2 regions of the Pseudomonas sp. 3A(2025) genome follow, and region 1 is predicted to be linked to the other one. Evidence: predicted binding sites of a transcription regulator. Region 1 holds the regulator's gene; the other holds the start of a gene.
The links. Region 1 encodes sigma-54, which starts transcription at its own class of promoters, with help from an activator protein. Its sites were predicted from a motif close to ANTGGCATNNANNTTGCTNT; they were not measured.
Positions count from the first base shown of each region.

Region 2: glnK (P-II family nitrogen regulator) is a predicted target of sigma-54. The motif match lies at 2,626-2,645, and genes of this name have one in related genera.

Region 1 is NZ_BAAILM010000113.1:917,094-920,834, reverse strand. It holds gene rapZ (RNase adapter RapZ) at 1-352, opposite strand, end outside; gene ptsN (PTS IIA-like nitrogen regulatory protein PtsN) at 355-819, opposite strand; gene hpf (ribosome hibernation-promoting factor, HPF/YfiA family) at 831-1,139, opposite strand; gene ACYP2A_RS30875 (RNA polymerase factor sigma-54) at 1,260-2,762, opposite strand; gene lptB (LPS export ABC transporter ATP-binding protein) at 2,931-3,656, opposite strand; gene lptA (lipopolysaccharide transport periplasmic protein LptA) at 3,657-3,741, opposite strand, start outside.
Region 2 is NZ_BAAILM010000016.1:99,151-102,891, forward strand. It holds gene sutA (transcriptional regulator SutA) at 1-8, opposite strand, end outside; gene ACYP2A_RS05675 (secondary thiamine-phosphate synthase enzyme YjbQ) at 106-531, opposite strand; gene ACYP2A_RS05680 (ammonium transporter) at 711-2,048, opposite strand; gene glnK (P-II family nitrogen regulator) at 2,081-2,419, opposite strand; gene ACYP2A_RS05690 (accessory factor UbiK family protein) at 2,829-3,092, shown strand; gene mqo (malate dehydrogenase (quinone)) at 3,576-3,741, shown strand, end outside.

The sequences.
Region 1 (3,741 bases):
CCAGCGAGCGCTGTGAATTGCTCAGCGGGTGGCGGCGTCGGGTTTCGGAGAAGCGCTTGAGTAGCGTGGCGTCGTCGGCGTCCAGGTACAGCACATCGCACTGGATGTGCCGGGCACGGACTTCGTCGAGTATGTGCGGGAATCGGGTCAGGTGGCTGGGCATGTTGCGCGCATCGATCGACACGGCCAGCAGCGGTTCGGCCTGCTCGCTGTTGAGCAGGGCGCGTTCAGCCAGTTCCGGCAGCAGTCCGGCTGGCAGGTTGTCGACGCAATAGAAGCCGTTGTCTTCCAGAACGTCCAGCGCAGTGCTCTTGCCTGAGCCTGAGCGGCCACTGACGATGATCATGCGCATGCTCAACGGCCTTTGAGTTCTTCCAGTACGCACTGGTAAAGGTCATCACTGCTTTGCGCGCTACGCAGGCGTTCGCGTACATCGCTGCGATCGAGCATGCCGGCAATCTGGCTGAGCAGTTGCAGATGTTCGTCCGTAGCGGCTTGCGGTACCAGCAGAACGAACAGCAGGTCTACCGGTTCACCGTCGATAGCATCGAAGTCGACCGGTTTCTCAAGGCTCAGGACGGCGCTGATAGGCGACTGGCAGGCCTCGAGGCGACAGTGGGGGATAGCAATACCGTTACCAAAGCCGGTCGAGCCGAGTTTTTCACGGTTCACGAGCTTTTCGAACACGTCTTGCGTGTCCAGCTCGGGGACTTCGCGGCCGATCAGATCGGCGATCTGCTCCAGCACGCGTTTTTTGCTGCCTCCCGGCACGTTCACAAGGGAACGGCCGGGGGTCAGTATTTTTTCAAGTTGAGTCATGGATTGGTTTGTTAGCGAGCGGTCGCACCTTTGAGGATGCTTTGCTGCTTTTCCTTGTGCTTGAGCAATTGTCTGTCGAGCTTGTCGGTGAGCAGGTCGATGGCCGCGTACATGTCGTCATGTTCGGCGTTGGCGACGACCTCTCCACCATGGATATGCAGGGTGGCTTCGATTTTCTGCTTCAGTTTCTCGACCGTCATCGTGACCTGGACATTGGTAATCTTGTCGAAATGCCCTTCAAGCTTTTTGAGTTTGAGCTCCACATACTCACGAAGGGGCTTGGTCACTTCCAGGTGATGTCCACTGATATTAACTTGCATACAGCTCTCTCCTTTGCCAGTGCATAAGAGGCAGGCCGGTGACCTGCCGCTGGAACGCTGTGGCCTGACACAGGCGGGCGGCGTGAGCTCTGGTGCGCTGCCCTGCAGGTGCCTCGTCCGCTACATCAGCCGCTTGCGCTCGCTGGATGGCGCGATCCCGAGGGATTCGCGGTACTTGGCGACTGTGCGACGGGCGACTTGAATGCCTTGTGCCTCCAGTAAACCAGCGATCTTGCTGTCGCTCAATGGCTTTTTCTGATTTTCCGCCGCGACCAGTTTCTTGATGATTGCGCGGATGGCCGTGGACGAGCATTCACCGCCTTCGGAGGTGCTGACGTGGCTTGAAAAGAAGTATTTCAGTTCGTATATGCCACGCGGGGTATGCATGAACTTCTGGGTGGTGACCCGGGAAATGGTCGATTCATGCATGCCGACCGCTTCGGCGATGTCATGCAGGACCAGAGGCTTCATGGCCTCGTCGCCATATTCGAGAAAGCCGCGCTGATGCTCGACGATCTGGGTGGCCACCTTCATCAGGGTTTCGTTGCGGCTTTGCAGGCTCTTGATGAACCAGCGCGCTTCCTGTAACTGGTTACGCATGAAGGTATTGTCGGCGCTGGTGTCGGCGCGACGCACGAAACCTGCGTACTGCGGGTTGACCCGCAGGCGCGGTACCGCTTCCTGGTTCAGCTCGACCAGCCAGCGTTCGCTGTCCTTGCGCACGATGACGTCGGGCACGACGTATTCCGGCTCGCTGGACTCGATCTGTGAGCCGGGACGCGGGTTGAGGCTCTGGACCAGTTCGATGACCTGGCGCAGATCGTCTTCCTTGAGCTTCATGCGGCGCATCAATTGTGCGTAGTCGCGTCCGCCCAGCAGGTCGATATAGTCGGTTACCAGGCGCTGGGCTTCGCTCAGCCATGGCGTGCTGGCGTGCATCTGGCGCAGTTGCAGCAACAGGCATTCGCTCAGGGTGCGCGCGGCGATGCCGGCAGGCTCGAATTGCTGGATGCGGTGCAGCACGGCCTCGATCTCGTCGAGCTCGATGTCCAGTTCGGGATCGAACGCTTCCAGCAGTTCTTCCAGCGACTCTTCCAGGTAGCCCTGGCTGTTGATGCAGTCGATCAGGGTGACGGCGATGAGGCGATCGGTGTCGGACATCGGCGCCACATTGAGCTGCCATAGCAGATGACTTTGCAGGCTTTCACCCGCCGATGTGCGGGTGGTGAAATCCCACTCGTCGTCGTCGCTGCTCGGCAGGCTGCTGGCGCTGGTCTGGTAAATGTCTTCCCAGGCCGTGTCGACCGGCAGCTCGTTAGGAATGCGCTCGTTCCATTCGCCTTCCTCAAGATTATCCACGGTAGGCGCGGAGGTTTCCTGATAAGTCGGTTCCTGGGTCTCGCGTTCGCTGTTGGGCTTGTTCTCGACGTTGTCCGCCATAGGGTCGGAATTGTCGAAGTCGTCGCCTTCTTCCTGGCGTTCCAGCATAGGGTTGGATTCCAGAGCCTCCTGGATCTCCTGTTGCAGGTCCAGGGTCGACAACTGGAGTAAGCGGATAGCCTGTTGCAGCTGCGGTGTCATCGTCAGCTGCTGGCCCATTCTCAAGACTAGCGATGGTTTCATGGCAGTGGCTCAACACCTTCATTCGCCGGCGCGCGTGCGCCATCCACTACAGGGCGCCTGGGCGCCGCCTTTTATAAGCAAGTTATATGCCTGAAATTGAAGCGCTTGCCTAGAGCGCCACGACAAATAATCCGTTGTCAACGGTCATTGTTATGGCTGCAAGGCGCTCTAGAGGCGGAACTCGTGGCCGAGATAGACCTCTTTCACCAGCTCGTTGGCCAGGATGGTCTCGGCATCGCCTTCAGCGATCAGTTGCCCGTCGTTGACGATGTAGGCAGTCTCACAGATATCCAGGGTTTCACGGACGTTGTGATCGGTGATCAGCACGCCAATGCCCTTGGATTTCAGGTGATGGATGATCTGCTTGATGTCGCCGACCGAAATCGGGTCGACCCCGGCAAAGGGCTCGTCCAGCAGAATGAACTTGGGGGCCGTGGCCAGGGCGCGGGCAATTTCTACGCGACGCCGTTCGCCGCCGGACAGGCTCATGCCCAGGCTGTCGCGGATATGCGTGATGTGGAATTCCTGCAAGAGGTTTTCCAGCTCTTTGCGGCGTGCAGTGCCGTCGAGTTCCTTGCGGGTCTCGAGGATGGCCATGATGTTGTCGGCCACGGTCAGCTTGCGAAAGATCGAAGCCTCTTGAGGCAGATAGCCGATACCGGCGCGTGCGCGACCGTGCATCGGCTGGTGGCTGACATCCAGGTCGTCGATCAGTACGCGGCCCTGATCGGCCTGTACCAGGCCGACGATCATGTAGAAGCAGGTGGTCTTGCCGGCACCGTTGGGGCCCAGCAAACCGACGATCTGGCCGCTGTCGATGGACAGGCTGACATCGCGAACGACCTGACGGTTCTTGTAACTCTTGGCCAGGTGCTGGGCTTTAAGCGTCGCCATTTACTCGGCCTTCTGCGGCTGGTCGGTTTTCTTTTTCGGCTGGATGACCATGTCGATCCGTGGCCGTGGTGTGGTCACCTGGCTG
Region 2 (3,741 bases), on a different contig from region 1:
TCGCTCATGTTCAACCTCATGACTTGCGAAAGCAGAATTAGTTATAGCTCAGCAGCTGTGAAAATCGAGCCACTTTAAAGACACAGCACCCGCTGAAATCAGCGGTTAATCCCAGTCACCCTGAAGAGTGGCCAGAAGACGGCGAGCACCCCCATGATCCCGATGCTCGCCGAGGTAGACACCTTGCCATGTACCCAGCGCCAGACGGCCGGCCGAGACCGGCAAAACCACCTGGCAGCCCAGCAGACTGGCCTTGAAGTGCGCCGGCAAGTCATCGGGGCCTTCGTCGTTGTGTTCATGGCCGGCCACGCCCTGAGGCACCAGCCGGTTGAAAAAACGCTCGAAATCACGACGTACCGCCGGGTCGGCATTCTCGTTGACCGTCAACGAGGCCGAGGTGTGTTGCAGCCACAGGTGCAGCAAGCCGACACGACAACCGGACAGCCCGGGCAGGCCTGCGATTATCTCGTCGGTGACCAGATGAAACCCGCGAGGCCTGGCCCGCAGGGTAATTCTGGATTGCTGCCACATAGCCTTCTCCGCATGTTCGGCGCGCATTCTAACTCGCCTGAGAAAAAAGCAAAGCCTGCGATAAGGCAAGCTTGCCCCGAGTCAGGCGATGGTTATTCAGTGACAGCGCAGAGGCCCGGTAGATCCATAAACAACAGGCAAAAAAATACCCGGAAAACCGGGTATTTTTTTCAGCGCAATTACAGGTTGTAGCCACGCTCGTTGTGCTGCGCCAGGTCCAGGCCAACGGCCTCTTCCTCTTCGTTGACGCGCAGACCGATGACCACATCCAGCACTTTCAGGATGATGTAGGTCACGATGGCGGTGTACACCACGGTGAACGCCACGCCCTTGAACTGTACCCAGACCTGGGTACCGATGTCGGTCACGGTGCCGAAGCCGCCCAGAGCAGGCGCTGCGAACACGCCGGTCAGGATGGCACCAACGATACCGCCAACACCGTGTACGCCGAAGGCATCCAGCGAGTCGTCATAGCCCAGCTTGCGCTTGAGGCTGGTGGCGCAGAAGAAGCAGACCACACCCGACACCAGGCCGATGACCAGCGCGCCCATCGGACCTGCTGTACCGGCAGCCGGAGTGATGGCAACCAGACCTGCAACCACACCCGAGGCGATGCCCAGTGCGCTTGGTTTGCCGTGGGTCAGCCACTCGGCGAACATCCAGCCCAACGCCGCAGCGGCGGTGGCGATCTGGGTCACCAGCATCGCCATACCGGCGGTGCCGTTGGCGGCAGCAGCGGAGCCTGCGTTGAAGCCGAACCAGCCGATCCAGAGCATGGCCGCGCCGATCAGGGTGTAACCCAGGTTGTGCGGGGCCATCGGGGTGGTCGGGTAGCCTTTACGCTTGCCCAGCACCAGGCACGCCACCAGGCCTGCAACACCGGCGTTGATGTGCACCACGGTGCCACCCGCAAAGTCCAGCACGCCCCAGTCCCACAGCAGGCCGCCAACACCGCCCCAGACCATGTGGGCAATCGGTGCGTAGACCAGGGTGAACCAGATGGCCATGAAGATCAGCATGGCGGAGAATTTCATACGCTCGGCGAACGCACCGACGATCAGCGCAGGCGTAATGATCGCGAAGGTCATCTGGAAGGTGATGAACACCGCCTCAGGGAACAGTGCCGCAGCACCGGTCAGGCTCGAAGGCGTGACACCGGCCAGGAAGGCTTTCTGGAAGCCGCCGACGAAGGAGCTGAAGTTGACCACGCCCTCTTCCATGCCGGTGGCATCGAACGCCAGGCTGTAACCGTAAACCACCCAGAGGATGCTGATCAGGCCGGTGATTGCAAAGCATTGCATCATCACCGAGAGGATGTTCTTGGAGCGGACCATGCCGCCGTAGAACAGCGCCAGGCCAGGAATGGTCATGAACAGAACCAGCGCGGTCGCCGTCAACATCCATGCAGTATCGCCGGAGTTCAGCACAGGTTCTGCAACAGGTTCAGCCGCCAGGGCCAGACCAGGTAAAGCGAGGGACAACAGGGCTCCTAGCCCTGCGAATTGACGCAGAGTCATATTGTTTCTCCTGGGGCGTTGGGTTTGGCGGCTTAGATAGCGTCGGTATCGGTTTCGCCGGTACGGATGCGGATGGCCTGTTCCAGATTGACTACGAAAATCTTGCCATCGCCGATCTTGCCGGTGTTGGCAGCCTTGGTGATGGCTTCGATGACCCGATCCAGATCCTTGTCATCGATGGCGACGTCAATCTTCACTTTAGGAAGGAAGTCGACTACGTATTCAGCACCGCGATACAGCTCAGTGTGACCCTTCTGACGCCCGAAGCCTTTGACTTCCGTGACAGTGATGCCCTGCACGCCGATCTCGGACAACGATTCGCGCACGTCATCCAACTTGAACGGCTTGATGATTGCAGTGACTAGTTTCATGAAACTTTCTCCCGAATTGGTGGACTTGCCCCAGGAAAACAAACCCGTCTCAAGTCTAAGCGCAGTGTCTGGCTTTGTAACGTATCGCGCGCCTTATCGAGCGCCGACCGTGTTCAGATAACTGTATCTGGCGAAATACTTTCCTGCTCCGCCTGCCGCACTGCCTTCGTCACAGCGACTGCATCAGTGCATGGGTCACATGGGTCTAAGCAGAAAGCTTGCCAGCTCGGGAATTTTCATTGAAATCAAGCCATTGCTGCCTGCCAGGCACATTCGGGCCTGTTCGGGGCACGCAAGACGCACAATAACAGTGCATGCGTGCACGACTGAATGCGCGATAAACGTGCGTGAAACCAGTAAAAAAACGCACCGTGCTACACTGCCGCGCATCTGATACCGGGAAACCATCATGCTTGCCCCCAAAGCCCTCCTCGATGCCCTGAGCGATCACGCCTCGCGCCTGTTCAGTGGCGATACCCCGCTGCCACGGGGTGAGTTCGAAGCACAATTCAAGATTTTGTTACAAAGCGCCTTCAGCAAGCTCGATCTGGTCAGCCGCGAAGAGTTCGACAGCCAGATGGCGGTGCTTGCCCGTACGCGCGCTCGTCTGGAAGCGCTGGAAGCAAAAGTCGCTGCGCTGGAAAATGGCAATCCTTCCGGCTTGCAGGACTAAGCTCGGCGTCCCCTGCGACAGGGCATTTTGTTTATCGATAATGGGTATTGTGCCAAGGCCCCTGCAATTGGAGGCCTTTTACCCGGCTTTTTCGTCTAAAATGCCCGGCTGAATCGTTCAGGTCACATGCCATCTGCCTTATCGGGCAGACAGATCGCTGTCGGGTCAGCCCGGCCCGGCAATGTGACATCAACCGATTCGTGATCCGACTGATGGGTGTGAGTAAAAAGGCTTGCCCCTGGCGCCACGAAGCCAGACGGGCCTGAGCACAAAAGTGTCATCGAAGTCGCTGAAGCCAACAACTAATAAGAGATCAGCACGGGAGGGACATAATAATGAGGTCGATTTTTTTCGATCTGGTGAGTCGCCTCTCCAGCCTTACTGAAGAGCAGACCTGGAAAACGCGGTAGTCAATGCCCGTCTCCAGGCCCGTCGCAGTACAAGAATGGCAGGAGGGATGGCGTTAATCCTAGGAATTACAACATGCTTAATAAAGTGAACAAGGCCTTGCTGGGCTTGGCGCTGTCGGTGGGTTTCATGCCTGTCCATGCCGCCGAAGCCAAAAAAGTGGATGTGCTGCTCATCGGCGGCGGCATCATGAGTTCAACCCTGGGTGTCTGGCTCAACGAGCTGGAGCCAAGCTGGTCGA